3 regions of the Halomonas sp. AOP27-A1-41 genome follow, and region 1 is predicted to be linked to each of the others. Evidence: predicted binding sites of a transcription regulator. Region 1 holds the regulator's gene; each other region holds the start of a gene.
What was found. The regulator sigma-54, encoded in region 1, starts transcription at its own class of promoters, with help from an activator protein. The targets are predictions, from matches to a motif close to TGGCACNNNNNTTGCTNT.
Positions count from the first base shown of each region.

Region 2: glnA (glutamate--ammonia ligase) is a predicted target of sigma-54. The motif match lies at 3,829-3,846, and genes of this name have one in related genera.
Region 3: ACT3TC_RS09155 (amino acid ABC transporter substrate-binding protein) is a predicted target of sigma-54. The motif match lies at 2,438-2,455, and genes of this name have one in related genera.

Region 1 is NZ_JBQSXT010000001.1:296,863-306,611, forward strand. Features, by position in the region: gene tldD (metalloprotease TldD) at 1-128, shown strand, start outside; gene yjgA (ribosome biogenesis factor YjgA) at 132-653, opposite strand; gene pmbA (metalloprotease PmbA) at 750-2,090, shown strand; gene ACT3TC_RS01265 (HPr family phosphocarrier protein) at 2,101-2,370, opposite strand; gene rapZ (RNase adapter RapZ) at 2,431-3,345, opposite strand; gene ACT3TC_RS01275 (PTS sugar transporter subunit IIA) at 3,413-3,883, opposite strand; gene hpf (ribosome hibernation-promoting factor, HPF/YfiA family) at 3,888-4,196, opposite strand; gene ACT3TC_RS01285 (RNA polymerase factor sigma-54) at 4,295-5,704, opposite strand; gene lptB (LPS export ABC transporter ATP-binding protein) at 5,828-6,577, opposite strand; gene lptA (lipopolysaccharide transport periplasmic protein LptA) at 6,587-7,078, opposite strand; gene lptC (LPS export ABC transporter periplasmic protein LptC) at 7,087-7,659, opposite strand; gene ACT3TC_RS01305 (KdsC family phosphatase) at 7,659-8,201, opposite strand; gene ACT3TC_RS01310 (KpsF/GutQ family sugar-phosphate isomerase) at 8,238-9,224, opposite strand; gene ACT3TC_RS01315 (ABC transporter ATP-binding protein) at 9,480-9,749, shown strand, end outside.
Region 2 is NZ_JBQSXT010000005.1:73,722-83,470, forward strand. Features, by position in the region: gene ACT3TC_RS05375 (hypothetical protein) at 120-773, opposite strand; gene ACT3TC_RS05380 (hypothetical protein) at 871-1,050, shown strand; gene ACT3TC_RS05385 (hypothetical protein) at 1,154-1,459, opposite strand; gene ACT3TC_RS05390 (alpha/beta hydrolase) at 1,524-2,399, opposite strand; gene ACT3TC_RS05395 (acyltransferase family protein) at 2,565-3,593, shown strand; gene glnA (glutamate--ammonia ligase) at 4,080-5,486, shown strand; gene glnL (nitrogen regulation protein NR(II)) at 5,716-6,774, shown strand; gene ntrC (nitrogen regulation protein NR(I)) at 6,771-8,219, shown strand; gene ACT3TC_RS05415 (YqiA/YcfP family alpha/beta fold hydrolase) at 8,216-8,752, opposite strand; gene ACT3TC_RS05420 (entericidin A/B family lipoprotein) at 8,758-8,889, opposite strand.
Region 3 is NZ_JBQSXT010000011.1:42,112-51,860, reverse strand. Features, by position in the region: gene hemE (uroporphyrinogen decarboxylase) at 1-333, shown strand, start outside; gene speE (polyamine aminopropyltransferase) at 333-1,193, shown strand; gene ACT3TC_RS09160 (amino acid ABC transporter substrate-binding protein) at 1,277-2,287, shown strand; gene ACT3TC_RS09155 (amino acid ABC transporter substrate-binding protein) at 2,512-3,537, shown strand; gene ACT3TC_RS09150 (amino acid ABC transporter permease) at 3,626-4,816, shown strand; gene ACT3TC_RS09145 (amino acid ABC transporter permease) at 4,837-5,937, shown strand; gene ACT3TC_RS09140 (amino acid ABC transporter ATP-binding protein) at 6,033-6,761, shown strand; gene ACT3TC_RS09135 (histidine phosphatase family protein) at 6,783-7,379, opposite strand; gene phnD (phosphate/phosphite/phosphonate ABC transporter substrate-binding protein) at 7,562-8,548, shown strand; gene phnC (phosphonate ABC transporter ATP-binding protein) at 8,602-9,399, shown strand; gene phnE (phosphonate ABC transporter, permease protein PhnE) at 9,386-9,749, shown strand, end outside.

The DNA of each region.
Region 1 (9,749 bases):
GCCACGATATGGCGCTGGATACAGGCATTGGCGTGTGTGGCAAAGAGGGTCAAGGCGTACCGGTTGGGGTGGGTCAGCCCACACTAAAACTGGATGAGCTAACCGTTGGCGGTACGCAGTCCTCGTAAGTATTAAAGCGCCAGCGTGTCGCGGAGAAGTTTGAACAGCTTACGCGAGCTGGCGGGCGGCTTGTCCTGATCGCGCTCACGCTGAGCGTTGCGAACTAGCTGACGTAGCGCTTGGCGATCCGCATTGGGATAGTCTGCCATAAACTGGTCAATGGCAGGATCGCCTTCTCCAATAAGCCGGTCCCGCCACTTTTCAAGACGATGAAAGGCATGGTCGCGCTGCTCTTTTTCCTGCTCAATTGAGTCAAAGACACCTTGAATCGCGGTCAGGTCCTCTTTGCGAACCAGCTTGCCGACATACTGCATATGACGGCGGCGCCCTTCGTGGGAGCGAATACGAGAGGTCTCTTCGATGGCACGCAGCATGTCGTCGGAGAGAGGAAAGCGGGCACGCTCAGCAGGTTTCATGGCGATTAAGGTTTCGCCGAGTGCTTGGAGCGCATGCATTTCGCGTTTGAGCTGCGACTTACTGGGGCGCTCTTCGGGTTCTTGAGTATCAAGGGGCTCGGGGCGTTTCTTCGGCATAGTAAGGCTCACAGACAAGATTCGTTGGCAGCATTATATCAGGCTGCGACAAGAACATTGATTCGGCGATGAGATTCGTACGAAAAAGGAGGCTATATGGCACAGGCATTTGATGCATCCTCGCAGCAGGCACTGCTAACCGCGCGTGCAGAAGAGGCGTTGACCTTGGCCAAGCGCCTGGGAGCCGATGCGGCGGAAGTGGGTGCAAGCGTTGACCAGGGCGTGGGCGTTAGCGTGCGCTTGGGCGATGTGGAGACGGTTGAGCTTTCACGAGACCAGGGCATTGCCGTCACGCTTTACGTCGGCAAGCGCAAAGGAAGTGCATCGTCGAGTGACGCCAGCAGTGCCTCGATTCAAGCAACGGTTGAGAAAGCATTAGCCATTGCGCGTTATACCGGTGAAGACCCGGTGGCTGGCTTGGCGGATGCCGATCAGATGGCGACCGAATTGCCGGACCTTAAGGTTCATTACCCGTGGGCGCTGACAACTGAGCAAGCAATCGACCTTGCGCTTGCCTGCGAGCAGGCGGGTCGCGACGTTGAGGGTATTAGTCAGTCAGAAGGCGCGTCGCTTTCAAGCGGTGAGGGCGTACGGGTTTATGCTAACAGCCATGGTTTTTTAGGTACCCAAAAAGGCAGTAGTCACTCCCTTTCATGCATGCTCATTGCTCAGGATGAAGACGGTATGCAGCGGGACTACGACTATACCTCTGCGCGTAATCCTCAGCATTTGCGCGACCCGAGCGAAGTAGGGCGCGAGGCTGCGGCCCGTACGCTGCGCCGGTTAGGTGCCAAGCGGCCGCCAACCGGCACCTTTCCCATTCTGTTTGATCCTTCGCTGTCTAGTGGTTTGGTTGGGCATTTATTGGGCGCATTGGCGGGTGGCGCGCTGTATCGTCAATCCTCTTTCTTGTGTGACCGTTTGGGCACGCCGTTATTTCCTGAGTGGTTTAGTCTGGAAGAGCGCCCTATGGAAATAGGAGCGACCGCCAGTACGCCGTTTGATGGAGAAGGTGTGCAGACACGTAATAACCGCTTTATCGAACAGGGGCGTATCGCAAGCTATATGCTTTCGTCCTACAGTGCCCGTCGCTTGGGCATGCAAACCACGGGGAATGCTGGCGGTGTCCGCAACGTGCGTTTAGACGCACCCTTGCAGACGCGTGATGCGCTGCTTAAAACGATGGGTCGAGGCATTTGGGTTACCGAACTAATGGGCCAAGGCGTGAACGGCGTAACCGGGGATTACTCGCGTGGTGCGGCGGGCTTCTGGGTCGAGAATGGAGAAATCCAGTATCCGGTTGAAGAATTTACCATCGCTGGAAACCTTGAGCGTATGTTCTCAGGCCTTGTTGGTATCGGAAGTGATATCGATACGCGCGGCAGCATTCATACGGGCAGCTGGTTAGTGGATGCGATGACCGTCGCCGGTAGCTAAAAAAGCCGCACTACTGATCTTCGTCAAAGCGGGCGTCGAACAGCGCTTGGATTGCATCAAGCGCTTGTTCGGCATCCTCGCCTTCCGCACAAATCCGCAGTTGGGTGCCGCAGGGTGCGGCCAGCATCAATAGCGACATGATGTTGGCTGCATCAGCCATTTGCTGCTGTTTATACACCTGTATGCTGGCGGAGTAGTGCTGGCTGCACTTCACCAGTTTTGTGGCGGCGCGGGCATGTAGGCCGCGCTGATTGGTAAGCGTTAAGGTTCTTTCTGGCACCCTGGTTCCTTTTTTCCGAGTGGTGTCATTAGGCATAAGCGTTTACGTAGGGCTGGGCGTCTACTCGGAAAATGGAGGAGCCGTCGGTGGCTCTGCCCGGGTTCCTCGTAGCGTGTATTGCAGCTCCAGTTCTCGGTGACGCAACTGGACTTCGCCGATGAGCGGTGCCAGCTTTTGCGCCAGCTGTTCGGCAATATACACAGAACGGTGCTGCCCGCCGGTACAGCCAATAGCCACCGTCATATAGCTGCGCTGACTATTTTGGTAAGCAGGCAGCCAGCGCTCAAGCATTGCCTGAATATCATGGCTCATCTCTTCGACAATCGGGTAGCCGCGCAGAAACGCAATAATCGTGGCATCACGTCCTGTGTACTGGCGTAGCGTTGGGTCCCAATAAGGGTTGGGCAGGCAGCGTACATCAAAGACTAAATCTACATCCATGGGTACGCCATGCTTGTAGCCGAACGACTCAAAGGTGAGTGTTAGCTGGTCTTTGCGCTGGTGGGCTACCTGGTCTGAAATGCGCCGACGCAGGTCGTGGACCGATAAGCGTGATGTATCAATCCGCAGGTCGGCCAAATCACGTATTTCGTTGAGCGTCTCTTCCTCTTTCTCTATCGCCTCTTCAAGCGTCATATCACTGTTGCGCGTTAACGGATGGCGTCGCCGTGTCGCAGAATAGCGTTCCAGTAAAATACGTGAATCGGTGGTTAGATAGATAACCTGACAATCTATAGGCCGCGCGCGCAGCTCTTCAAGCAGTGCGGGAAGGCGCTCAAGCGCCGCTGGCAGGTTGCGGGCATCAATACTGACCGCTAGATGCGTGCGCTCACCCTCGTCACGGAGTTCGTCAACCAAAGAACCAAGCAACATGGCGGGGAGATTATCAATGGCGTAATAGCCAATATCTTCCAGCGCTTGTAATGCGATTGATTTGCCAGAGCCAGAGCGGCCGCTAATAATCACCAGTTGCATAGTGGCTCTCTCTGATTGAACGTATAAAAGGGATAACGCATGAAAATGTGTTAGTCGTTATGGGCGATTATGGAGCGGCCTGTTCGCGAATCTTGCCCATTAGCAGGTCAAGCAAATCGTGCTGGCTGCTGGTTTTGCGTAATGCCTGGCGTGTGCTCGCATCATTCATAATGGTGGCCACTTGGCCCAAAAGCGACAAATGCGTGTCGTCAGCCTCTTCGGGAACAAGCAGCACAAAGACGAGGTCGACCGGGTCGCCATCAATAGCATCAAAATCAATAGGTTCTGATAATTTTAAAAAACCCGCAATAGGCGTAACGCAATGTGGGCTGCGCGCATGGGGGATGGCGACGCCGTTACCGATCCCCGTGCTGCCAAGACGTTCCCGGCCGATCAGTCGGCTGAAAACTTCCTGGCTATCCAGACTGGGTGTATTTTGAGCGATAAAGGTGCTGAAAAACTCCAGCACCCGCTTTTTGCTGCCCCCGGGCACGTCGTAAAGTACGCGCTCCGGGGGGAGGATGGTTTCCAACGTCATTGAATTAACGCACGCCAGCGCCTTGGGCGCGAGCTTGTGCTTTTTCCTTGTGCTTAACGAGTTGACGATCAATTTTGTCTGCTAAGGCGTCAATAGCGGCATACATATCGACATCTTCGGCGTCGGCATGTAAGTCGGCGCCTGCCGCATGAAGGGTGCACGCGGCATGTTGGCGCTCCTTCTCAATAGATAAGGTGACTTGTACCGTGGTGATGTGGTCGTAATGACGTTCGATGCGTTCAAGTTTTTCATTAACGTAGTCACGCAAGGCGTCAGTCAGTTCTACATGATGACCCGTGATATTTACTTGCATTGACGTGCTCCTTATCCATCGGACTGAATTTCGATTGTAACCCTTTTTACGGTGTTGCAAAGCCCCTGTCGCGAGTTTTGCCATTTCTCTTGTAACGACTAACGCAAACGACGACGTTCACTTGATGAGGGAATGCCCAGCGACTCACGATATTTCGCCACCGTACGGCGTGCCACTGTGATGCCGCCATCTCCCAGTAATGTCACCAAACGACTGTCCGAAAGAGGTTTGCCGGGAGGCTCATCTTGAATCAACTTTTTAAGCCGGGCGCGAATCGCGGTGCTTGAGTGGCTGTCTGCGCCATCTTGCCCGCTAATTTGGCTTGAGAAAAAGTACTTAAGTTCGAAGACACCCCGTGGGGTATGGATATATTTTTGTGTGGTGACCCGAGAAATGGTTGATTCGTGCATCTCAACCGCCTCGGCAATATCGGCAAGAATCAACGGCTTCATCGCTTCTTCACCGTGCTCTAAAAAACCGATTTGGCGAGTGATAATCTCGCGCCCTACGCGTAGAAGCGTGTCGTTGCGGCTGGACAGGCTTTTGATTAGCCAGCGCGCTTCTTGCAAGTGCTCTTTTAAAAACTGGTTATCCTGACTCTTGTCTGCACGCTTGATTAAACTGGCGTAGTCGGGCTGGATACGCAGCCGGGGCAGGGCTTCAGGGTTTAGCTCCAGGTGCCAGCCTTCATGATCATGACGTACGACCAGGTCGGGCGTGATATAGCTATCGTCGGTGACGCCATAAGCGCTGCCTGGGCGTGGGTCCAGGCTTCGGATCAGACCGATCACATCGTCTAGCTGCTCATCGTCCAGGCTTAGGCGGCGCTTTAATAGGCGCATGTCATTTTTGCCCAGCGCTTCAAGAAACTGGCGAACCAATCGGCGCGCGGGAACCAGTAGGGGCGTGTCGTCGGGGAGCGTTGCAAGCTGAAGCATCAAACATTCGCGCAAGTCACGGGCGAAGACGCCCGTTGGCTCGAACTGCTGTAAGCGCATCAGAGTGGTTTCCAACTCTCGCTGGCTGAGACCTTCGATGCTTTGAGCACGTAACCCATCGCGGATATCGTTGAGCGGCTGCGTCAGGTAGCCATTGGCATCCAGTGCATCAATCAGGCTTTCGGCGATTAGCTGCTCACGAGCCGTAAAATCGGTCATCGCCAGCTGCCAAAGGAGATGTCCATGCAGGCTTTGTTCCGCGGCCTGGCGTTCAAAATCAGGGCCTTCGCTGCCAGAGCTACCCATGTCCTGGTAAGTGTCAGACCAGTCGCTATCGACAGACAGTTCCTCGGGAATGCTTTCTGACCACTCCTCGTCGGGTGTTTCGACGGTCGCCTGCTCGCCGAACTCGTCTTCCTGCTCCAGCATTGGGTTGGCATCCAGTGCCTGCTGAATTTCCTGACGTAGATCCAATGTCGATAGCTGTAGCAGTGCAATCGCTTGCTGCAGCTGAGGTGTCATGGTCAGCTGCGTACCGATACGCAATTGGAGAGAAGCTTTCATGACCATCTGAGAACCACTCGTTAATCGGAAAGCTTCACCCTAGTGCGAGTCATGTTGTTGTGCAAGTGCAATAAGCATGCCACTGATAAAATTTTTACTGCAGATCACTGTTTAGCGGTGAAATTAAATTCATAAGCGAAAATCAGCACCCAGGTAAACTTCCCTCACTTTTTGGTTATCAAGGATAGTCTGAGGGCTGCCGCCAGCAATGATGTGGCCGTCACCGACAATATAGGCGATATCGCAAATATCCAGTGTTTCTCGGACGTTATGGTCAGTAATTAGCACGCCAATGTGGCGCTGTTTTAAGGCGCGAATAATGCTCTTGATTTCACCAACCGAGATGGGGTCGACACCTGCAAATGGCTCATCCAGCAAGATAAACGCGGGCTCTGTGGCCAAGGAGCGGGCAATTTCGACGCGTCGCCGCTCGCCGCCGGAAAGGCTCATGCCCAAGCTGTCACGGATGTGGGTAATATGAAAGTCGTCAAGCAGGGCCTCAAGCCGCTGCTCTCGTCCTGCCCTGTCCAGATCTTTGCGGGTTTCCAGAATCGCCATAATATTATCCGCAACCGATAGCTTGCGAAAAATAGACGCTTCCTGGGGTAGATAGCCAATGCCGGCCATCGCGCGTTCGTGCATGGGAACGCGGGTTAAGTCTTGCTCGTCGATACGCACCGTACCCGCATCAGACTTCACCAGGCCCACAATCATATAAAACGATGTGGTTTTGCCCGCGCCGTTAGGGCCAAGCAGGCCTACCACGCTGCCTTGAGCAATCTCCAGGCTAATGTCTTTAACCACGCGGCGGCGCTTATAGCTTTTTGCCAAGTGATTGGCGTAAAGGGTTTTTATGGGCGGTGCTTCCGCAATAGACATGGTTGGCTCCTATTGCGCTGGCTGAAGCGTCATGCGAATACGCTGCGGCTCGCTACCGTTTGCATCGGAGCGTGCCTGCACCACTTCGCGGTCAATGAAGTATTCCAGGCGGCCACCGGTAAACTGATCACCCGCCTGGGTCAGTTCGGCCTGGTCAATAAGCTCTACACGCCGCTCTGCTACGTGATAAACCACGCGTCGTGCCCATCCTTCCATCGGAGTGTCCTGATCATCGAGTTGATTGCGTAGATAGGCGCGCTCTCCGGTGGCAATAGCGCGAGAAAGCTCACCCGCGTCGTTACGGATAATTTCAACGCGATCCCCACGTAGCTGCATATTGCCTTGGCGAATATTGACATCGCCTGAATAAACGGCAGTGCCTGCACGCTGATCAAGGTCTAGCTGGTCGGCTTCTACTTCAATGGGAGCTTGGCTTGTCTGGGCCGCTGCCGATAGCGGCACCGCAAGGGCGAAAAGCGCGGTGCGAATAAAAGCGTTCATAGCGACTCCTAAGGATTTTGTGTTGCGGGGGGGTGATGGCCGCGGACGTTATCGGTTAGTCGGACCTGGCTATCATCAAGCCAAACATCCATACGTGATGCGCTCATTTGTTGAGGTGGCTGCTGAAACACGGCGGGCGCCTCGCTCCAGGCATGACGCGCTACCCCATCATAATGTAATAACTCAGTATCAAGCTGCCAGCCTTCTGTAGGCGCCAGAAGCTGTGCATCACCAGACAGTGTTAGCGCTTGGGTGGCCGTGTTCAGAACGCCTTCGTTGGCGTGAGCGAGCCACTCTCGGTTATCACTATCAAACAGCGTCGCTTCGGGTTGAGTGACTTCGGCCTGGGTGCTTTGTGGTATGTAAACCAATAAAGGCGCGGACAGCGACTGCTGGATATGCCCTGTTTCACCAAACAGCGTGATCTCGGCATTTTCCAGCACGTGGCTAGGCTCTTCAGCCTGCGCTTCTTCGTCAACGGGCCGGTCTTCCGGGCCGCGTGGGTCCAGCCATACCAGCAGCCCCCCTAAAGCGACCACCAGGGCCGCTAACCCGACGCGTTTCTTGGTTCTTTGAAACATTACACGCGACCATTCAAATACGACTCAAGAACAGTACTCCAGTGGCCCTGCGCTTCAAGCAATGTATCGCAAATTTCACGTACGGCGCCGTGACCACCCAAGCGGTCGGTAATCCAGTCAGCGTGGGTATGCATGTAATCGGGTGCGTTGGGTACCGTAATGCCAACGCCTGCGCGTTTGATAGGCGCAAGATCAGGCAAGTCATCGCCGCAGTAAGCCACCTGACTTAGGTTCAGATTGAGGCGCTCGCACAGCGCTTTCAAAGTAGTGAGCTTATCTTCGCAGCCCTGATGGACAAGGTTAATTCCCAGCGCCGCAGCACGCTGGCTCACCATGGGGGAGTCGCGTCCTGTAATTAACGCCACATGAATGCCCACACGTTTAAGCAACTTTAAGCCATGGCCGTCTTGTGTATGGAAGGCTTTGATCTCGATACCATCGGCTTGAAAGTATAGCCGTCCATCGGTGAGCACACCGTCAACATCGAGGGCAAGTAGTCGCACATGGCGAAGCTGGTCAAGTAGCGCAGTGGGGAGGGCCATAGAGACTCCTTGTCAGTAAACTGTTGGGTAAAGTGGTTAGATAACGCCGCTGGCAAGCAAGTCGTGCATATGGAGCGCCCCGATGGGGCGCTGTTCGTCATCGACGACCGCTAGCGCAGTAATACGGCTATCTTCCATGATGCGCACCGCTTCGGCGGCCAGTAGGTCGGGGCCAATGCGTTTGCCGGGTCGGGTCATTACATCGTCCACAGTTACTTTACGCAGATCATGAAACTGGTCGAGGGTGCGGCGTAAGTCGCCATCGGTATAAACACCTGCAAGTCGCCCTTCGCTGTCGACAACGCAGGTAAATCCCAACCCTTGGCGGGTAATCTCCAAGAGCGCATCACGCAGCGGGCTGCCTAGTGCTATCTGCGGCAAGCGTGCGCCGCTATGCATAAGGTCTTTAACGCGCAATAGCAGTCGTTTTCCCAGACTGCCACCGGGATGCGATAAGGCAAAATCATCAGCGGTAAATCCGCGTGCTTCAAGTAGCGCAACGGCAAGCGCGTCGCCCAGGGCAAGGGCGGCCGTCGTGGAACTTGTGGGGGCCAAGTCCAGAGGGCACGCTTCGCGTTCAACACCGCTGTTCAGGTGAGCATCCGCATGTTTGGCAAGTGTTGAGCCAGGGCGGCCTGTCATACTAATTAACGGTGTGCCTAGCCGTTTTAACAGAGGCAGTAGCGCCGTCACTTCGGCGGTTTCTCCGGAGTTTGAAAGTGCCAGGACCACGTCGTTGCGCGTAATCATCCCCAGGTCGCCGTGGCTAGCTTCACCTGGGTGAACAAAAAAAGCAGGTGTGCCGGTGCTGGCAAGCGTGGCGGCCAACTTTCCTGCTATATGGCCAGACTTGCCCATTCCCGTCACGACGACCCGGCCCTGACACGCCAGCATCAATTCACATGCACGGTCGAAGCTTTCATCAAGCTTGCCTTGAAGACCGCCAATGGCGGCTTGTTCTATTTGCAGCGTGCGTAGGGCGCTTTCACGCAACGGGCTAACAGTGGGTGAGGGCTGGGGCATGAACATCTCGTTTTAATAGAAATACAGTGCAAACGTAGTGCGATTAACTGACAAGAATACCATTTTGTGGGCATCTATAAGCATAGCGCTTTAACGGGTTTTTAGGGTGGGTTGGAACGCACGTCTTGCCATAAGTGCCATTGAAGCCAAGCTTGATGTTCGAGAATATTTAGAAAACGCTGTTTTTAAACGGTAGAATATCCAACCGATAAACGCACCCGCTACTATTAAGTAACAATGGGAGTCAACGAACCCATGACAGACGTTCCCTTCATCGAAATTGAAGACGTGCATTTTTCACGTGGGAGCCATGAGATCTTTCGTGGAATCAGCATGATTATTCCTCAGGGTAACGTCACCGCCATTATGGGGCCTAGCGGTACCGGCAAGACAACCTTGCTAAAACTCATTGGTGGTCAGCTAACGCCGGATCGTGGACGTATTATCGTCGATGGCCAGGACGTTCATCGGCTGTCGCGAAAAGCGCTGTTTGCATTGCGTAAACGTATGGGCATGCTGTTTCAA
Region 2 (9,749 bases), on a different contig from region 1:
TATAACATAACAATTGGCGAAGCCAAAAAAATTGCTGAATATTTTACGTGCTTACTGCGTCGTGACAATGACAAACGCGGTTACTCACTCATCCCAAAGTAACTTATCCACAGGGCGTTTTAGTAACGCCATGTAGCGCTAATCTGCTGGGGAGAGACCAGCAGCGCATACTCGCCGTCCATCGTCACTGGGCCAAGCGAAACGCGGGCGGGCTGAAAGCGGTTAATAGCGGAAGACGCCTGGTTGGGCTGGGTCCAAATCTGAAGTTCATTGACCAGCATGCCCATGGCAAAGTTCATCGCCCCGTCGCGCTCGCGGCCATCGGCCGCAATAATACCGCCCGCAATGCTGTTGATCACCAGTGAGTTCACTCGCTCACCCCAGCCACGGCGTGCCCGCTCGGCCTGGGCAAGTTCCAACCCCAGCGCTTGCACACCGCTTAGCTCGCCACGGGCTTTTAAACGCTCGTACTGCGCCAACGCCGCCTGGTGTGGCTGGCTATCCAGCAACACCCCGCCAAGCGCCAAGGCTGATTTCACCACACCGATCCACGCATCAAAACGGTCATCGCGGTCGCTTGCTTCGCTGGCCTGGTAAGCATCCACCACAAGGCTTGCGCCATAAATACCTGTCCAACCCCACTCCCACACATTGGCCTGCCGCGCACCGCGCTCAAATACGTCGTCGTAACCCGCCCATTCATCGGTTGTTTGCGCCAAGGCTGGCAGTGCCACAACGCACAGTAGTACGCCTAAAAGAGAGTGTAAACGCATCGGGAAAGTCCTGTCGTCAAAGGAGGATGGCATTAAGCGTAGCATGTACTGGAAGGGGATTTTCGCGGAAGCCTGACGTTAAGTATGACTAAGGTCAATGGCGCTTAAAGGCGATTCCCGCACAGGCGGGGATGAACCGTCAGTGGTCGATATGAGCGATAATGGAAAAGTTGATCCCTGCGCGAGCGATAATGAGTTGGGGTATTTAGATGACCATCCCTCCATCGCGGGTGCGCTAACGGTTACTGCCGCGCTGCTTGAATGGGTTAATACTTGAAAGTTGGCGAGGTTGTAGCGCTGTCTTGGGATTAACGCTAGCGTTCAGCTTTAAGCAAAAGAGCCTCAATGGAGGCTCTTTGAAATAACGGTGTTGAAACTGCTTATTTATCCTTGTCCCAGTGTTCAAAGGCGCGCTTGTCATCGGGGAGCCGGACAATGTCACCGATGTTGAGATCAGGAAGGCCTTTAAGATGGTGGCCTTTGGTGTCCATGATGGCGGCAACGCTGCCAATACTCACGGCGTCTTCTTCTCGGTAGGCTTCCACTTTTACGTGAACGATGTGGCCTTGGTAGCGAGCGGATAAAATATCGCCGGTGCCAATGCGGGCGTGTTCATGGTGGTCGTTAGCAAACAGTTTGGATACGCTGTCTTTGCCGGGGTCTTCCCATTCGATATGTCGATGCATCGTGGTTTCCTTGTAAGTGGGCCGAAAAACACAAGTGTAGTTTGGTTTTTATTAGTTTTGCTAGTTATGGGTTAATGGGACCTTTGCCAATATGCTGAAACATAAAGGTTAAGGCCGCAGGTAGGCTGGCACGCCAAACGCGCCAGGTGTGCCCGCCGGGGTAGAGGTCCAAGCGTACATCATTAGGTTGAATGCGTTCCATGGCTTGGCGTAGCTTACGGGCGTGAAACTCGGCGTCGTACACATCGCTGCGCCCTGCGCTAATGTAAAGTGGCACGATCGGGATGTCGCTCTCTTCTGCGCTGGGCCGGGGCGTTACGTTAATGCGATACGCTTCAAGGTAAGCGGGGTAGTTGAGCTGGTCCCATAAAGCCGTATCAAAATGGCCTTGTTCATCCAAAAACGCGGGATGACGATGTGCTGAGGAGTTGCTCGGCGGATACGGAAGATAGCTTGCCGGGCTTAGCGCTGCGGCAGCGGCAAACATCTCGGGCTTTTCCAGGGCAAAATTAAGCGCGCCAAACCCTCCGGCGGATAGTCCGCCTACACCGCGAAGCGCTCGCGTGGCGCCCACTCGGTACTGGTTTTCAACATGCGGCATCAAGTCGTTAAAAAAGGCGCTACGGGCGGCCTCATTATGGCCGTCTACCCACCAGCTGCGACTACCGGGCATGATGAATACGGCAGGCGGAATGTGCCCAGCGCGAATCAAACGATCAGCGGTTTGGGCAAGGTTGCCCTTGGCTAGCCAGTCTCGTTCGTTGCCAAAAGAGCCATGGAGCAGATAAACCACTGGGTAAGGCTCGGCGGCAGTGGCGTCATAATGGTCGGGTAGATACACGGTGTAAGGGTAGGCGTGGCCCAGCGTGGGCGAGTCAAAGGTGGCGTAGTGCACCTCGCCAGCAACGGCGGTGTTAAACAGGCTCCATAGGCCCGCCAGGGCTGTCAGGCTGGTCAACAAGGAACGTAACAACCCATGAAATACACTTGAAAATGAGAGGAGTGACAAACAGCCTCCGGGAATTATCGCAGGGTTATAGCGTCGTACACCGTACCCGCCGAGACTGTTCAGCGCAGGCGAATGTCAGGCATACACGGAGCAGGTATGCATAAAAGGATAGAGGAAATTTACTGGTTGCGTGCGTACGGCTGCGTGGCCGTGTTTTTATTTCATTTGCTGGACCACGTTAATCAGCGTGTGGATAACCTGGCCACCGACCTGATGCGCCTGCCGCTGGTATTGGGCACGCCGATCTTTTTGTTCATTTCAGTGTTTGTGTTTGCCATGCGCTATGACAAGGCAGTGCCGCCTGGCTTTTTGGCCCAACGGGTAAAGTACGTCATGCTGCCTTATCTGGTATATGGCTTTATCTACTCGACGGCCGAGTGGGTTCGGCTGTATGTGGCAGGGGAGCCGGTAGGCTTTGTCGCCAATGCGCTGGAGTACTTTGTTTTCGCCGGGTGGCACGGTTATTTCTTGATTATCGCCATGCAGTTTTATATCGCGTATTGGCTGTTTACCCGCTGGCAGCTGTGGCGCTTTAACCCGGTGCCGTGGCTGTGGGTGAGCTGTTGGGTGAGTATGGCGTACTGGGGAGTGGCATATTGGTTGGGTGTGGCGCTGCCGGGGTATCTGCTCTGGGTGGCACCTCTGGGCTGGATATATCTGTTCTTTCTGGCCCTGGTGCTGGTGCGTTACTACCCCTTTGATAGTGGAGCCCAGGTACCGCTGCGGCCTTTATGGATGCAGTACCTGTCGTGGCCTTTGTGGTTGGTCGTGTTGGTTTGCCTGCTGGTCGCGGCCAGCGTGGCGGGGTGGCTGCAGTTCTCATCCAAGGAAGTGTGGGTGATACCGCTGTTCATGCTCTCAACGCTTGTAGCGATGCGTTATTTAAAAGACATCACAGCGCCTCGCTGGGTGCGCTATATCAACCAGTATTCGTTTGGTATTTACCTGGCGCACCCCATGTTTTTTGCCATTACCGATGCGTTGGTGATGCCGTTGGCGTTGCCTATAACGGTTTACGTGCTGCTGCTGATAGTGACGGGCGCCACGGGCTCTATCCTGCTCAGTAAAATGGCGAACACCACAAAAGCCGGGGCCATGATGTTTGGCAAGCGGCTAAAAGTGTAGGGCGTTGACGCGCTGTGCGGTGGGTTGGAAGCCGAGAGGGGCGCTCTATGTCTTTCATGCACCAATTAGGTGCGGTTATGCTTGTGTTTGATCTATTTTGGGTCAAAAAAACAGGTCCGTGTGTGTTTAAAAGCCTCGGGAAATACTTATGCGTCATAGAGAGGCATGCAGACGCAGCTTTTATATGCCTTAAAACAACAGGTTAGTAATTGTTTCGGTCATGTTGGTGCAGGATTGGCATGTTCTCTGCATTATATTTGTCAGCGGCTAGCCACCGTAGGCAGATGCCTCTCGGCGTGCTACAACAATAGCCGGTTTGAAATGATCGCTAGGCGATGTGTGATTCAATTTCAGGCAAATGTTAAGCGAACAAAAAGGATAGGCCTGTCAGGCACGTACTTTATTGAATGACGGGGTTTGTCTAATAACACTTTTATCGATAGCTTACTGTTACATGCTTTAAGCCACGCCCATATCGGAGGCACAATGTCAGCCAAGACTCTCGCGCTAATTGAAGAACATGATGTTAAGTGGGTGGACCTGCGTTTCACCGATACTCGTGGTAAAGAGCAGCACGTTACCGTGCCTGCCCGCGATGTAGACGAAGAGTTCTTCGAAAATGGTCAAATGTTCGATGGCTCCTCAATCGAGGGCTGGAAAGGCATTAACGAATCCGACATGATCCTGCGCCCGGAAGATGGCACTGCTTTCCTCGACCCCTTCACCGAAGACGCTACTCTGATTTTGCGTTGCGATATCATTGAGCCAGCCACGATGCAGGGCTATGACCGTGACCCGCGTTCTATTGCTAAGCGCGCTGAGGCGTACCTGGAGTCCACCGGCCTGGGCGATACTGCTTTCTTCGGTCCGGAGCCTGAGTTCTTTATTTTTGACGAAGTACATTGGAAGTCTGATATTCAGGGTTCCATGTACAAGATTTCTTCCGACGAGGGCGCCTGGGCGACCAGTAATCAGGTAGAGGGCGGCAACCTGGGGCACCGTCCGCGCGTTAAAGGCGGTTACTTCCCGGTTCCTCCGGTCGACAGCTTCCACGATATCCGTGGCGCTATGTGTAACACCCTGGAAGCGATTGGTCAGACCGTTGAAGTTCACCACCACGAAGTGGCGAATGCGGGGCAGAACGAGATCGGCGTTAAATTCAATACGCTGGTGAAGAAGGCGGACGAAGTTCAGGAAATGAAGTACGTGATCCACAACGTGGCCCACGCGTACGGCAAAACCGCGACCTTCATGCCCAAGCCGCTGGTTGGCGACAACGGTTCTGGTATGCATATTCACCAGTCGTTCTGGAAAGATGGTCAGAACCAGTTTGCCGGTGATGAATACGCAGGCCTGTCGGAAATGGCGCTGTATTACATCGGCGGTGTGATCAAGCACGCACGCGCTCTGAACGCCTTCACCAACGCCTCTACCAACTCGTACAAGCGTTTGGTGCCGGGGTTTGAAGCGCCGGTTATGCTGGCTTACAGCGCCCGTAACCGTTCCGCCTCTATCCGGATTCCCTATACGGTCAGCCCCAAAGGCAAGCGCGTTGAAACCCGCTTCCCTGACCCGACCGCTAACCCGTACCTGTCGTTTGCTGCCCTGCTAATGGCAGGTATCGACGGCATCAAGAACAAGATTCATCCTGGCGATGCCATGGACAAGAACCTGTACGACCTGCCGCCAGAAGAAGGCAAGTTGGTACCGACCGTTGCCAACAGCCTGGACCAGGCTCTGGAAGCGCTCGACGCTGACCGTGCGTTCCTGACCGAAGGTGGCGTGTTCACCGACGATATGATTGATGCCTACATCGAACTCAAGATGGAAGAAGTGGAGCGTATTCGCATGACCACGCACCCCATCGAGTTTGATATGTACTACAGCTGCTAATAGCGGTGTAACGCGATAGCTTTGAAACCCCGCTTCGGCGGGGTTTTTTATTGCACTTAACCAGTGAAAGGGGCGCGCCTTAACGGTGCTCCATGCACTAAGATGGTGCATGTGATGGATCGACCATGGCAGGCTGTGCGCTTAACGCTCGTTGAATCAAGGCCTGGCGCGCTTTTTGCAGTTTCTCTTAAGCATTGAACGTTTTTATCAGCGATATTCAGGACACGTCATGTATCAGCGTTTACTAGAACATCTCTCCATGGCAGTGCTGCTGCTGGACGGTGAGCTCCGCGTACGCTGGATGAACCCTGCCGCCGAAGCGCTGTTGGCAGTAAGCTTTAGCCGTGTGCAGGGGAGCCGCCTGGATACCCTGCTGGGCGGGGATGAAAGTATTGATCAGGTGTTGGCCAAGGCGCGGGATGCCTTTCATCCCTACACCCAGCGCGAGGCGCGCATTACCCCGGTTAACGGTGAAGCGCTGACCGTAGATTACACCGTGACGCCCCTGTCGGAAGACGAGCTTCTGCTGGAAGTAGAACCTCGTGACCGCTTGATGCAAATTTCCCGCGAGGAAGCGCTCACCACGCGCCAGGAAACCATCAAAGTGCTGGCCCGGGGCTTGGCCCATGAAGTGAAAAATCCGCTGGGCGGCATCCGCGGGGCGGCTCAGCTATTAGAGCGTGACCTGGATAAGCCTGAATTGCGTGAGTTTACCCATATCATCGTGGAGGAGGTTGACCGCTTGCGTGATCTGGTGGATTCGATGCTTGGCCCGAATCGCATTGTTAAGCACGCGCCGGTGAACATCCACAAAGTGCTGGAGCGGGTAAGAACGCTGCTGGTGGCTGAACATCCGAATATCACCATCCACCGCGATTACGACCCTAGCCTGCCGGACCTTTCCGGGGATGAGGCGCAGATGATCCAGGCCGTGCTTAACGTGGCCAGGAACGCCGTGCAGGCCATGAGCGATGCCGAGACCCCTGTGCCCGAATTGATGCTGCGCACCCGTGCCCGGCGTCAGTTCACCCTGGGTGCTGAGCGCCACCGGTTAGTGAGCGAGGTGGGTGTGATCGATAACGGCCCTGGTATCCCGGAAGGACTTAAAGAAACGCTCTTCTACCCTATGGTGTCAGGGCGTGCTGAAGGCAGCGGATTGGGGTTGTCCATCGCTCAGTCGATCCTGCATCAGCATCAAGGGTTGATTGAATGTGACTCACGTCCCGGGCACACCGAGTTCCGCTTACTGATTCCATTGGTTATTAATTGTACCGGAGAAGCATCATGATAGAGGCGACACGTAACGAGGTTGCACGGGTGGTCGTTGTGGATGACGATCGCGCTATCCGCTGGGTGCTTGAACGTGCATTGGCACAGCCGGATCTTGATGTAGAGTGCATAGAACGCGCCGATACAGTACTGGAACGACTGCTGACAACCCCACCGGATGTGCTGGTGACTGACATTCGCATGCCGGGCATTGATGGGCTGGATCTTATGTCGCACATCCGTGAGGCGCACCCGGATTTGCCGGTCATCATCATGACCGCTCATTCGGATCTCGACAGCGCAGTGGCCTCTTATCAAGGCGGTGCGTTTGAGTACCTGCCCAAGCCGTTTGATGTGGATGAAGCGCTGGCGCTTGTGCGCCGGGCGGTGGCTCATGCGCGCGAGCGCCAACGGCCGATCAGCGTTCCCGAAGGTTTGAACGCAGAAATCATTGGTGAAGCGCCGGCCATGCAGGAGGTGTTTCGGGCCATTGGGCGACTCTCTCATTCGCATATTACTGTGCTCATCAATGGCGAGTCGGGCACCGGTAAAGAGCGTGTAGCCCAGGCACTCCACCAGCACAGCCCCCGGGCGGGCAAGCCGTTTATTGCCCTGAACATGGCGGCCATCCCGCGTGATCTGATTGAGTCTGAACTGTTTGGCCACGAGAAAGGTGCGTTTACCGGGGCCGCTGCCCAGCGCCAGGGGCGCTTTGAGCAGGCCAACGGCGGCACGCTGTTTCTGGATGAGATCGGCGATATGCCGGCTGAAACCCAAACTCGCTTGCTGCGCGTATTGGCCGACGGTGAGTTCTACCGAGTGGGCGGGCACACCCCGGTCAAGGTTGACGTGCGGATTATCGCCGCGACGCACCAGAACCTTGAGTCGCTGGTGGATGACGGGCGCTTTCGTGAGGACCTTTTCCATCGCCTGAACGTTATCCGCATTCACTTGCCGCGCCTTGCCGAACGCCGTGAGGATATCCCACGCCTCACACGGCATTTTCTTGCTGAAGCCGCCAAAGAACTTGCCACCGACATCAAGGTACTCACGGCCGAAACCGAGGAGCACCTGACGCGCCTGGCGTGGCCGGGTAACGTGCGCCACCTGGAAAATATCTGTCGCTGGTTAACGGTAATGGCGTCTGGGCGTGAAATTCTGGTGGAGGATTTACCGCCAGAGCTACGCTCCCCCCAGGCAACTGAAAGCGGCGGTCATGGCGAATGGCGCAGCGCCTTTCGGGAATGGGCCGACCGTGCTCTGGCCGAAGGGCATACACATCTGTTGGAAGAGGCCGTACCCGACGTTGAGAAAATTCTGATTGAGACGGCGTTAAAACATACCGGTGGGCGTAAAGGAGAAGCAGCGGAGTTGTTAGGCTGGGGGCGCAATACACTAACGCGTAAATTAAAGACGTTGCTACCCGCCCTGGCAGACGAAGAACGCTGCCACTGTTCGCGCTAAACGAGCATTGATTGCTTGGTAAGCGCTTGGCACTGCGTTAGAAAACGCTCAAAGTCGCTCAGTATGGTGTCCAGGCTAGCGTGAAGACGATGGTCGTCATCGACCATCCGTAACGAGAGTTGCTGTAATCGGGCGCGTTCAATAACGGGGCCGGGCAGCACGACATCATCCTGCCAGCCGTGGATGATATGGGTAAGCTGAGCCTGAATCATCGGCGAGGTTTCAGGGTATGCCGGTAAGCCAAGCGCAGGGGCAAGTAAAAAACAACCTAAAAGGGGATGCTGAGTGCTAACCGCAGCGCTCAGCCATCCTCCCAGGCTAGAACCCGCTAGCACACACGCTGCGGGATTATCATTGCGTTTTGACAGAGTATCCAACAGGTGATCCAGCCGCCTGGGGGGCTCTGCCATGCCACGGTAATCCATAACGACCGGCTCACAATCATCGAGCGTTTCGGCGATCCCTTTGAGTGCCTGAATTTTCAAGGCACCGGGCCCGCTTTCCAGGCCGTGTGAAAGATAGACGGTCATCATTATGGTTATTCCGCTGCTCTTTCAATCGCCTGGCCGCCTTCCGAGATATCCTCTCCCGCGCCATGAATCGTATTACAACCGCTGATCGCCAGCAGTGTGGTTAATAGCACTACACCCATCGCCCATGTGCGTTTCATTGAATGATCCCTTCTTGTTGATCAGAAATAGTCGTGAGTAGAAACAGTCCTGCGTAAAACCATTCTTGCATAAAACAGTAAGGCTGCCATCAGCAACGCAGTAGCCCATACCAAGCGTGCCTTCGAAGTATCTTGCCTTCTCTTTATATTAGCCAGCAATAACACGTTAGGGTAAGAAGTAGTACGTTTTTGCCGAAATAAAGTGAGCAATAGCCAAACGTTCAGCTTCCCAAGTGGTGCTTAGTGTCACGGTGACCATTCGATGAGCAGGTATTTTTGTCGCATGTGCCTTTTTTACACACGGCTAAAGAGGGTTTTTCGTTGTTTTTAGGAAAGTGTTTTTTATTTCAAGTTTTTGATTTTACTTGTTTTTTTGTTTTTATGTTGGCAGTTGGCCTAAAGCCTGCAATATCATGAGTAGGAACAACATGAGCGGATTGATAGGAAGCAAGGGAAGGCAGGAGCCAAGTAGAAGAACAGGACGTTAAAGGACATTCACCCGCTCATTTGTATTAGCATAAGGATATGCTAATCGTCGAGGCCAGGGATTGGCTGAGATGCAAAATGACCATTTCGCGTAAGCGTTGTGGTTTTTTTGCGTTGTATGTGTTTTTTTTAAGCTGTTGAAAATTATAAAATTGTTGATTCTTAGCTATAATTTGCAAAAGATTTGTACAGATGACGCCGCCGATTTAGTCTATCCTTGCAGCACACTAAATCTAAGCGGTTAGAACATGCCAATGCAGTAGCCGCGCATTTCAGGAACAAGCGTTATGGCGATGGGATTGATGTTATGCATGTTTGTGCTGTTCTTGGTGTTTTCCGCCATCGGGTTATACATGATGTTTAAAAGTTCTTTT
Region 3 (9,749 bases), on a different contig from region 1:
ATCGCCTGCGCTGGTGCTGATGCACTGGGTATCGACTGGTCGACCGAGCTCTCCAGCGCCCGTGCCCGTGTGGGCCACAAGGTTGCGCTTCAGGGCAACCTCGACCCTAACGTGCTGTTTGCACGCCCGTCGGCGATTCGTGCCGAAGTCGCCCGCGTGCTGGAAAGCTACGGTCACGGGCCGGGCCACGTGTTCAACCTGGGCCACGGCATCAGCCAGTTTACCAATCCGGATAACGTCACCGCCTTTATGGAAGCGCTGCACGAGTTAAGCCCGCAGTATCACCAAGGCATTCCGGCCCAATCCACCCCATCACAACCAGGAGCCAATTGATGAGCGAATTACGCGGCGACCAGTGGTTCACCGAAGTGTTTGATAGCCACGGCAGCGCCTTCTCGCTGAAGATCTCTGAAAAGCTGTTGGATGTGCAGAGTGAGTACCAGCACCTGGAAGTGTACGCTACCGAGACCTACGGCAACCTGATGGTGCTGGACGGCTGCGTGATGCTCACCGACCGTGACAACTTCCTGTATCACGAAATGATCGCCCACCCGGCACTGTTTACTCATCCGGCGCCCAAGCGCGTGGTGATTATCGGCGGCGGCGACTGCGGCACACTGAAAGAAGTGCTGCGCCACCCGGGCGTTGAAAAAGTCACCCAGATCGATATCGATGAAGAAGTCACCAAGGCCGCAGAGCGTTTCTTCCCGGCGCTGGTGGAAGCCAACGACGACCCGCGTGCTGAGCTGCTGTTCGCTGATGGTGTGAAGTGGGTGGATGACGCTGCCGATGAAAGCATCGACGTGCTGATTATCGACTCTACCGATCCGGTCGGCCCCGCCGAAGGGTTGTTCAAGACTGACTTCCTTAAGCGCTGCCACCGCATTCTGAAAGCCGATGGCGTGATGGTACAGCAGAGCGAATCACCGCTTTATCACAGCGGCTCGATTATTCGTGAGCTGCGCCATGACATGCGCGAAGCGGGCTTTGCCAGTGTCGCCACACTGCCCTTCCCCCAGCCGGTTTATCCTTCCGGCTGGTGGAGTGTGACGCTTGCCGGTAAAGGCACCAACGTGGAAACCTTCCGCGAAGAGGCTGCCGCTAGCCACAAAATGCCGCTACAGTACTACACAGTGGATGCCCACCGGGGCGCCCTGGCGCTGCCACCGTTCATGCGTAAAGCGTTCGGCTGACGTTTATTTGAATAGCACGCCAGTAAGCGATGAGGCCGGGCACTGCTCGGCCTTTTTTGTGTCACCACGTTAAGGAACCAACAATGAAAACCCTTAAATGGATAAGCATTGGCGCGTGCGCCCTGGCCCCGACGGTTGCCTTGGGCACCACGTTAGAAACCGTTCAATCCCGCGATAGCGTACGCTGCGGGGTGAACGCCGCCCAGCCCGGCTTCTCCTCACTGGACGATAACGATACGTATCGCGGCCTGGATACCGATGTCTGCCGCGCGATTGCCGCGGCGGCATTAGGCGATGCCAGCAAGGTTGATTTCGTACCGCTCGATTCGGTGGAGCGTTTTACCGCCCTGCAATCCGGCGAAGTGGATCTGCTCTCCCGCACGACGACCTGGACCTCTAGCCGCGATACCACCCAAGGTATGCACTTTACCGGGGTGAGCTATTACGATGGCCAAGCATTCATGGTCGCAAGCGACCTGGGCGTGCAAAGTGCCGAAGACCTGGACGGCGCGGCGGTGTGCACGCAGTCAGGCACGACCAGCGAGCTGAACCTTTCAGACTATTTCCGTGTTAACGACATGCACTATGACGCAGTGGTGTTTGATTCTCCCGAACAGTCGATTGCCGGTTTTGAAGCCGGGCGCTGCGACGTCTTAAGCTCCGATGCTTCTCAGTTGTATGCCCAACGCATGCAGCTTGCCAACCCCGACATGGCGGTAGTGCTGCCCGAGATTATTTCCAAGGAACCGCTTGGCCCCGCCGTACGCCAGGGCGATGACCAGTGGTTCAATATCGTAAAATGGTCGCTGTTTGCCATGCTCAACGCTGAAGAACTGGGTGTCTCAAGCACCAATATTGATGAACACGCGGATTCCGATAATCCAGATATTGCCCGCCTGCTGGGCCAGGACGGCAGTTTTGGTGAAGGCATGGGACTTAATGACGACTGGGCTTACCAAATCGTCAAACAGGTGGGCAACTACGCCGAAATGTATGATCGCAACGTGGGCGTGGACTCTAACTTCAATATTACCCGTGGTTTAAATGCTCTGTGGCGCGATGGCGGCATTCAGTACGCCCCGCCCATTCGCTAGGGCTTACCGGTCAGCACTCTGCCATCAACCATCGGTTGTCGCACCAAAACAGCGCATGCGGCAACCGTTTCTATTTTTTTGCACCTAAACTTTCGTAGAAGCAGAATCATTTTGCGTTGAAAAGCGCTGAATTTGGCGTTGTACCCACATTGGCATCTTCCTTGCTAGCTTTATATGTCATGCCTTCGCATGCATAACAATATTAATTGAGGAAGGGAATTACCATGTTGAACAAGAAACACTGGGTATTACTGGCCTCTGCAGGCGCCATCACACTGACAGGCGCCACTAACGCTAACGCAGCAACACTTGAAGAAACCATTGAACGTGGAGCCGTGCAGTGTGGCGTCAGCGACGGTTTGCCAGGCTTTTCGGCACCCGATGGTGATGGCAACTGGCAAGGGCTGGATGTCGATGTTTGCCGTGCGGTCGCCGCTGCCGTGCTGGGTGATGCAGATGCCGTCAATTACATCTCTCTCAATGCCGTTGAGCGTTTCACTGCGCTGCAGTCTGGCGAAGTCGATTTGCTTTCTCGTAACACGACCTGGACCACCACCCGCGATACCACGCTGGGTCTGAACTTCGCAGGCGTCAACTTCTATGACGGTATCGGCTTTATGGTTAGCCGTGACCTGGGCATCGGCGGTGCTGATGAGCTGGACGGTGCGGCGATCTGTATCCAAACGGGCACCACCACCGAACTTAACGTGGCCGATTACTTCCGCGCCAACGATATGGAATTTGATCCTATCGTGTTTGATACCTCAGAGCAGACCGTGGGCGGCTTCCAGGCTGGCCGCTGTGACGTTCTAACCTCGGATACTTCTCAGTTGGCGGCGCTGCGCATTCAGTTAGATGATCCGGATGGCGCCGTCATTCTGCCCGATATCATTTCCAAGGAGCCGCTGGGCCCGGTAGTTCGCCAGGGCGATGACACCTGGTTCAACATCGTGAAATGGTCACTGTTTGCCATGCTCAATGCTGAAGAGTACGGCGTGACCAGTGAAAACGTAGAGGAAATGACCAGCTCCGAAAACCCCGACATCGCCCGCCTGCTTGGCCAGGACGGTAACTACGGTGAAGGCATGGGGCTTGATGCGGATTGGGCTTACAACATTATTAGCCAGGTCGGTAACTATGCCGAAAGCTTTGAGCGCAACGTTGGCATGGACTCACCGCTTGAGATTGAACGCGGTGCCAACGCGCTATGGAACCAGGGTGGTTTCCAGTACGCTCCGCCGATTCGCTAAGCATCTCGCTTGACCCGGCCCGTCGCGCTTAGCAGATGAGTGCCGACGGGCCATTTGATTGACCTTCCGTGTAGCGGAGACGCCACCCATGTCCGTAAGACCCAACACTCGCCCCGCTGGCCACAAGCCACCGTTTTGGCGAGACCGTGCCAAACGCGCACTTGTTTTTCAGCTGCTTTTAACGGCAGCCGTTGTCGTATTTTTGCTGTATATCGTCGGCAATACTCAGGACAACCTATCCGCCCGGGGTATCACCACCGGTTTTGGCTTTTTAAATAACACCGCAGGCTTTGGTATCGTACAAAGCCTGATCGACTACTCCTCTCAGGATACCTACGGCCGCACCTTTTTGGTGGGCTTGCTCAATACGCTATTGGTCGGCGCCTTGGGTGTGGTGGCCGCGACGCTGATTGGCTTTATTGTCGGCATTGCTCGCCTGTCGCCCAACTGGCTACTGGCACGCCTGGCCACCGCCTATATCGAAACTTTCCGCAATATCCCGTTACTGCTACAGATTTTTTTCTGGTACTTCGCCGTGCTGCGCACGCTACCCAGTGCAAGGGACAGCCTCTCGTTTGGCGAGGTTGTTTTTCTTAACGTGCGCGGTCTGTATCTGCCTGAGCCGCTTTTTGAGTCAGGCTTCGGGATGATTCCAGCGACCTTTATCGTCGCGGTTATCGCCAGTATTGCGCTGTGTGTGTGGAACAAGCGTCGCCAAGAGGCAACCGGTAAACGCATCCCAGCCGGGTGGATATCGCTTGCGCTGATTCTGGGGCTGCCGCTGCTGATTACGGTCGCCACCGGCGTACCGATCACCTGGGATATTCCGGAACTGCGCGGCTTTAACTTCCGCGGTGGCTTTACCGTGATTCCGGAATTTCTGGCGCTGTGGCTGGCGCTTTCTATCTATACCGCTGCGTTCATTGCTGAAATTGTCCGCTCGGGCATCCAGGCCATTTCCCACGGCCAGACCGAAGCCGCCCAAGCCCTGAGCCTGCCGCGTAACCTGGTGTTGCGCTTGGTGGTCATTCCGCAGGCGCTGAGGGTCATTATTCCGCCCCTTACCAGCCAGTACCTGAACCTGATCAAGAACTCCTCGCTTGCCACGGCCATCGGCTATCCCGACCTGGTATCCGTGTTTGCGGGCACCACGCTGAATCAGACGGGGCAGGCCATTGAGGTGATCGCCATGACCATGGCGGTGTACCTGACGATCAGCCTGCTGGTTTCCATGTTCATGAACTGGTTCAACGCCCGCGTAGCGTTGGTTGAGCGCTAGGCGCCGGTGAGGATAGCTTTATGATTCATAACCAAACAATGATTGACCAGCGGCCTGCCCCCAGCAATACCCTGGGGCCCGTAGCCTGGCTGCGCACCAACCTGTTCAGCAGCCCACTCAATACGCTATTTACGCTGGTGGGGCTGTACGTTCTGTACCTGCTTTTGGTGCCGACCATTCAGTGGGCGTTCATCAACGCCGACTGGGTAGGCACCACCCGGGATGACTGTTCGCGAGAGGGCGCCTGCTGGGTGTTCGTTAATGCGCGCTTTACGCAGTTTATCTACGGACTTTATCCGCGAGAGGAAATCTGGCGAGCCAATATTGTGTTTGGCGGCTTTTTTACCCTGATCGCCTGGCTTGCCATTCCGCGCCTGCCGCTCAAGCGCTGGGTGGCCGTGTTTGCCTTGGTAGGCTTTCCCATCGCGGCCTACGTACTGCTTCACGGCGGCTACTTTGACCTGCCACGCGTACCTACCCACCGCTGGGGCGGTTTGATGCTGACCCTACTCCTAGCGTCGGTGGGCATGATAGGGGCTCTCCCCATTGGCATCGTGCTGGCTCTGGGGCGGCGCTCTAACATGCCCATCGTGAAGAGCTTCTGCGTCATCTTCATCGAGTTCTGGCGTGGCGTGCCGCTGATTACCGTGCTGTTCATGGCCTCGGTAATGCTGCCGCTGTTTCTGCCCTCTGGTATTAGCGTTGACCGCCTGGTACGGGCGCTGATTGGCCTAACGCTGTTTCAAAGTGCCTACATGGCCGAGGTCATTCGTGGCGGTCTTCAGGCGATCCCCAAGGGCCAGGAGGAGGCCGCCGCGGCACTGGGCATGACCTACTGGAAGCGCATGGGCCTGATCGTTCTGCCCCAAGCGCTGAAGATGATGATTCCAGGCATCGTGAATACGTTTATCTCGCTATTTAAAGACACCACGCTGGTCATGATCATTGGGCTGTTTGACCTGCTGGGGATCGTGCAGGCGGCGCTTTCCGACTCCAACTGGCTGGGCTTTTCGCTGGAAGGCTACGTGTTTGCCGCGTTTGTATTCTGGATTTTCTGTTTCAGCATGTCGCGCTATAGCCAGTATCTGGAACGCAAGTTGAACACCGGCCACAAGCGCTAACGCCGCTTTTTCAAGAATTTGAGCAGGATTTAATCATGACACAAGCAGCCACCAACCTCTCTGGCAACAGCATGTCTAAAAGCACGTCTGACCTAATGGTCGAAATGCGCGGCGTTAACAAGTGGTATGGCGACTTTCACGTACTGCGCGATATAGATTTCGAAGTAAAACGCGGCGAGCGGATCGTTATCTGTGGCCCGTCCGGTTCGGGTAAATCAACGCTGATTCGCTGCATTAATCACCTGGAAGAGCACCAGCAGGGCGATATCGTGGTTGGCGGGGTGCCGCTGACCCAAGACGTAAAACGTATTGAGCAGATACGCCGCAGCGTGGGTATGGTGTTTCAGCACTTCAACCTGTTCCCCCACCTCACGGTGCTGGAGAACTGCTGCATCGCCCCCATGTGGGTGCAGAAGAAGCCGCGCCGAGAAGCCGAAGAGCAGGCCATGCGCTACCTGGAGCGCGTTCGCATCGCCGAGCAGGCCCAAAAGTATCCCGGCCAACTCTCCGGCGGCCAGCAACAGCGCGTGGCGATTGCCCGCTCGCTGTGCATGCACCCGGATGTGATGCTATTTGATGAGCCTACCTCAGCACTCGATCCGGAGATGATCAAAGAGGTGCTGGACGTCATGGTCGAGCTTGCCGAAGAGGGCATGACCATGCTCTGCGTGACCCACGAGATGGGCTTTGCCAAAACCGTCGCCGACCGGGTGATCTTCATGGACCAGGGGCAGATCATTGAAGAAAACGCGCCGGAGCCGTTCTTCAACAACCCGCAGTCCGAGCGGACCCAGCTGTTCCTGAGCCAGATTCTGGGGCACTAAGGTATACGGGGGAGGCGCGACCTAAGGCGCGCCCACTTGGGTAATGCTGGCCGGTAACAGAGCTGGCTGCTCACGGTGTTGGGTGAGTGGCCTGTCTTGCAAGGCGGTCAGCAGTATTTGTAGCGGGTCGCCGTGACTAACGACCAGGATGGTTTCTCCCTCGCATTGTTGCTCCCGCTCCTCTATTACTGTCATCATGCGCGCAGCCACCGCGCTCACCGCCTCTACCTGGTGCGTAGTATGGTCGGCATTCTGGGCATCCAGCGCCCACACATCCGGATAACGCTCGTCCGAGCCGCCCTCCCACTCACCGAAGGAGCGCTCTCTAAGGCGCTTGTCGGGCGTCATCGTAAGCTTAAAGGCCTCGGCCACGCGGGCAGCCGTTTGGGTGGTGCGCAAAAAATCAGAATGCACCACCTGCGTTGGCACCGGCCAGGCCCATGCATGCACCGCGCTCGCCAGTTGCTGCTCGCCGATAGTGGAGAGTCCAAACGCTTCAACACCCCGCCCGGGACTACTGATAATCAACGCTTGCTGGTTTGCCTGGCTATGACCATGACGCATCAACAGGTAACGATTACGCCAATGGTAGGAGGCGGCAAGAAAAGTGTTTGACATAACTTTGTAACAAACCCTAGATTGAGAGTGTCGATTTTCGAAAAATAAATATTTTGATGGCTAAATGTACATTTTCGAAACACTTGACGCCTTTTGATCATGGCACAAAGTATATAAAAGAACATCATTAGCCTGCTGAGCAACTTCAAGAACACAAGAATAATTCATGAATGAGGCCCCTTATGACTTCCATGACGTTTTGCAAGCGTCCGCTTGCCCTACTGACCACAACTACGCTCTTGGCACTGCTTTCCAGTCATGCCTACGCCGAATGCGAACGCGGCGACCTTGATGCGCTTTACTGTGACGAAAACTCCGATATGGTCGCGGACCGTCCCGCCGATGAGGCGCAATGGCTAAATCCCGACACGCTTATCTTTGCCTATACCCCGGTGGAAGATCCAGCCATCTATTCCGATATATGGCAGCCCTTTATCGACCACCTGTCAGAGGTGACCGGCCGCGATGTGCGCTTCTTCGCCGTTCAATCCAACGCGGCTCAGGTGGAGGCAATGCGCAGCGGGCGACTGCATATTGCGGGCTTTTCTACCGGCCCCACGCCCTTTGCAGTCAACCTGGCAGGCGCAGTTCCCTTTGCATTAATGGGCTCAGATAGCGGCCAGTTTGGCTATACTCTACAGCTTTTTACCCACGCAGACTCCGACATCCATGAACTGGAAGACCTGAAAGGTAAACGGGTTGCCCATACATCACCCACTTCCAATTCAGGCAATCTGGCGCCTCGGGCACTACTGCCTGAACTGGGTATAACACCTGACGAAGATTACGAAGTGGTCTACTCTGGCAGCCACGACCAATCCATGTTGGGCGTCGTGGCCCGCGATTACGACGCCGCCCCAGTGGCCTCGGAAGTGGTTGATCGAATGGCAGCGCGCGGGCTTTACGATACCGACGACGTCCGCCTGATTTTTGAATCCGACCGCTTCCCCACCACCTCCTATAACTACGCCTACAATCTGCACCCGGACCTGGTCGAGAAGATCGAAGAGGCCTTCTTCAGCTTCGATTTTAAAGGCACAGAGCTTGGCGAAGAGTTTGAGGGTGTCGAGAAGTTCATTCCCATCAATTACAAGGATAACTGGCAGGTAATTCGCACCATCCAGGCTGCCAATGGCGTGAGCTATACGCCTGACAATCTGGAAGAGTAAAACGTACCGCGCCCGCGTGGCGCGGTTTGTTAGCTACCGATGGAAGCGAAAACATGCTGGTAATCAAGAATCTGGTCAAACGGTATGGCCGCGACAAAGCCGTGCTGGAAGGTCTCGACCTGAAGGTTGAGGGCAATAGCGTGGTATCGATTGTGGGCGCCTCCGGCGCCGGTAAAAGCACCATGCTGCGATGTATCAATCGCCTGGTGGAGCCGACCTCCGGCTCCATTACCCTCAACGGTACCGAGCTTGTGCATCTCAGGGGCGCTGACCTGCGCCGTGCGCGTCGCAAAATCGGCATGGTGTTTCAGGGCTTCAACCTGCTGGACCGCCTGACGGTAATGGAGAACGTGCTGGCTGGGCGGCTGGGCTACGTGAATCTCTATCAGGCAATTACCCGCCGCTACCCGCAGGCGGATATTGAGCGCGCATTTATGCTGATGGAGCGTGTGGGCATTGCCCACTACGCCAACAAGCGCGCCGATGAGCTTTCCGGTGGCGAGCGCCAGCGGGTAGGCGTGGTACGGGCGCTGATGCAGGAGCCCGACGTGTTGCTGGCCGACGAACCCACCGCCTCGCTTGACCCGCGCACCTCCGAGCAGATCATGATGCTACTGCAAAGTCTTGCAAGCGAGCTTTCACTGCCGGTGCTGATCAATATCCACAACGTGGCCCAGGCCAAAACCTACACCGAGCGCATTGTGGGTTTGCGCCACGGCAAGATGATTTTTGATGGCGTGCCAAGTGATTTCAATAAAGACGCGCTGGACGCCATTTACGGCGGCATCGAAGCACCGGACGATGCGATAAGCGACGCCCCATCAGAGGAGCGCGCCCATGACCCCGCCTGAGGCTTCATCCAGCACGCCGCGCACCTGGAAGAAGCCGCCGTTCATTGCCAATCCTCTACTTCGCTACGGGCTGATCATCGTCGCGGCAGTGTATCTGGTGTGGGCATTTGGTTCGCTACCGTTCAACTGGGCGCGCATTTCTGAAGGATTGCCTCGCGCCGCGCGTATCTTCAGCGGCGGCTTTCCACCCAATCTCGAGCGCTACGAACTTCTCCTGACCGGCTTCAAGGAGAGCTTTCAGATCGCCATTCTGGCCACGCTACTGGGCGTCTTCCTGTCGATCCCTTTTGCCGTGATGGCGGCGCGCAATATTGCGCCCATGCCGATCTACCTGATTGGCCGTGCAGTCA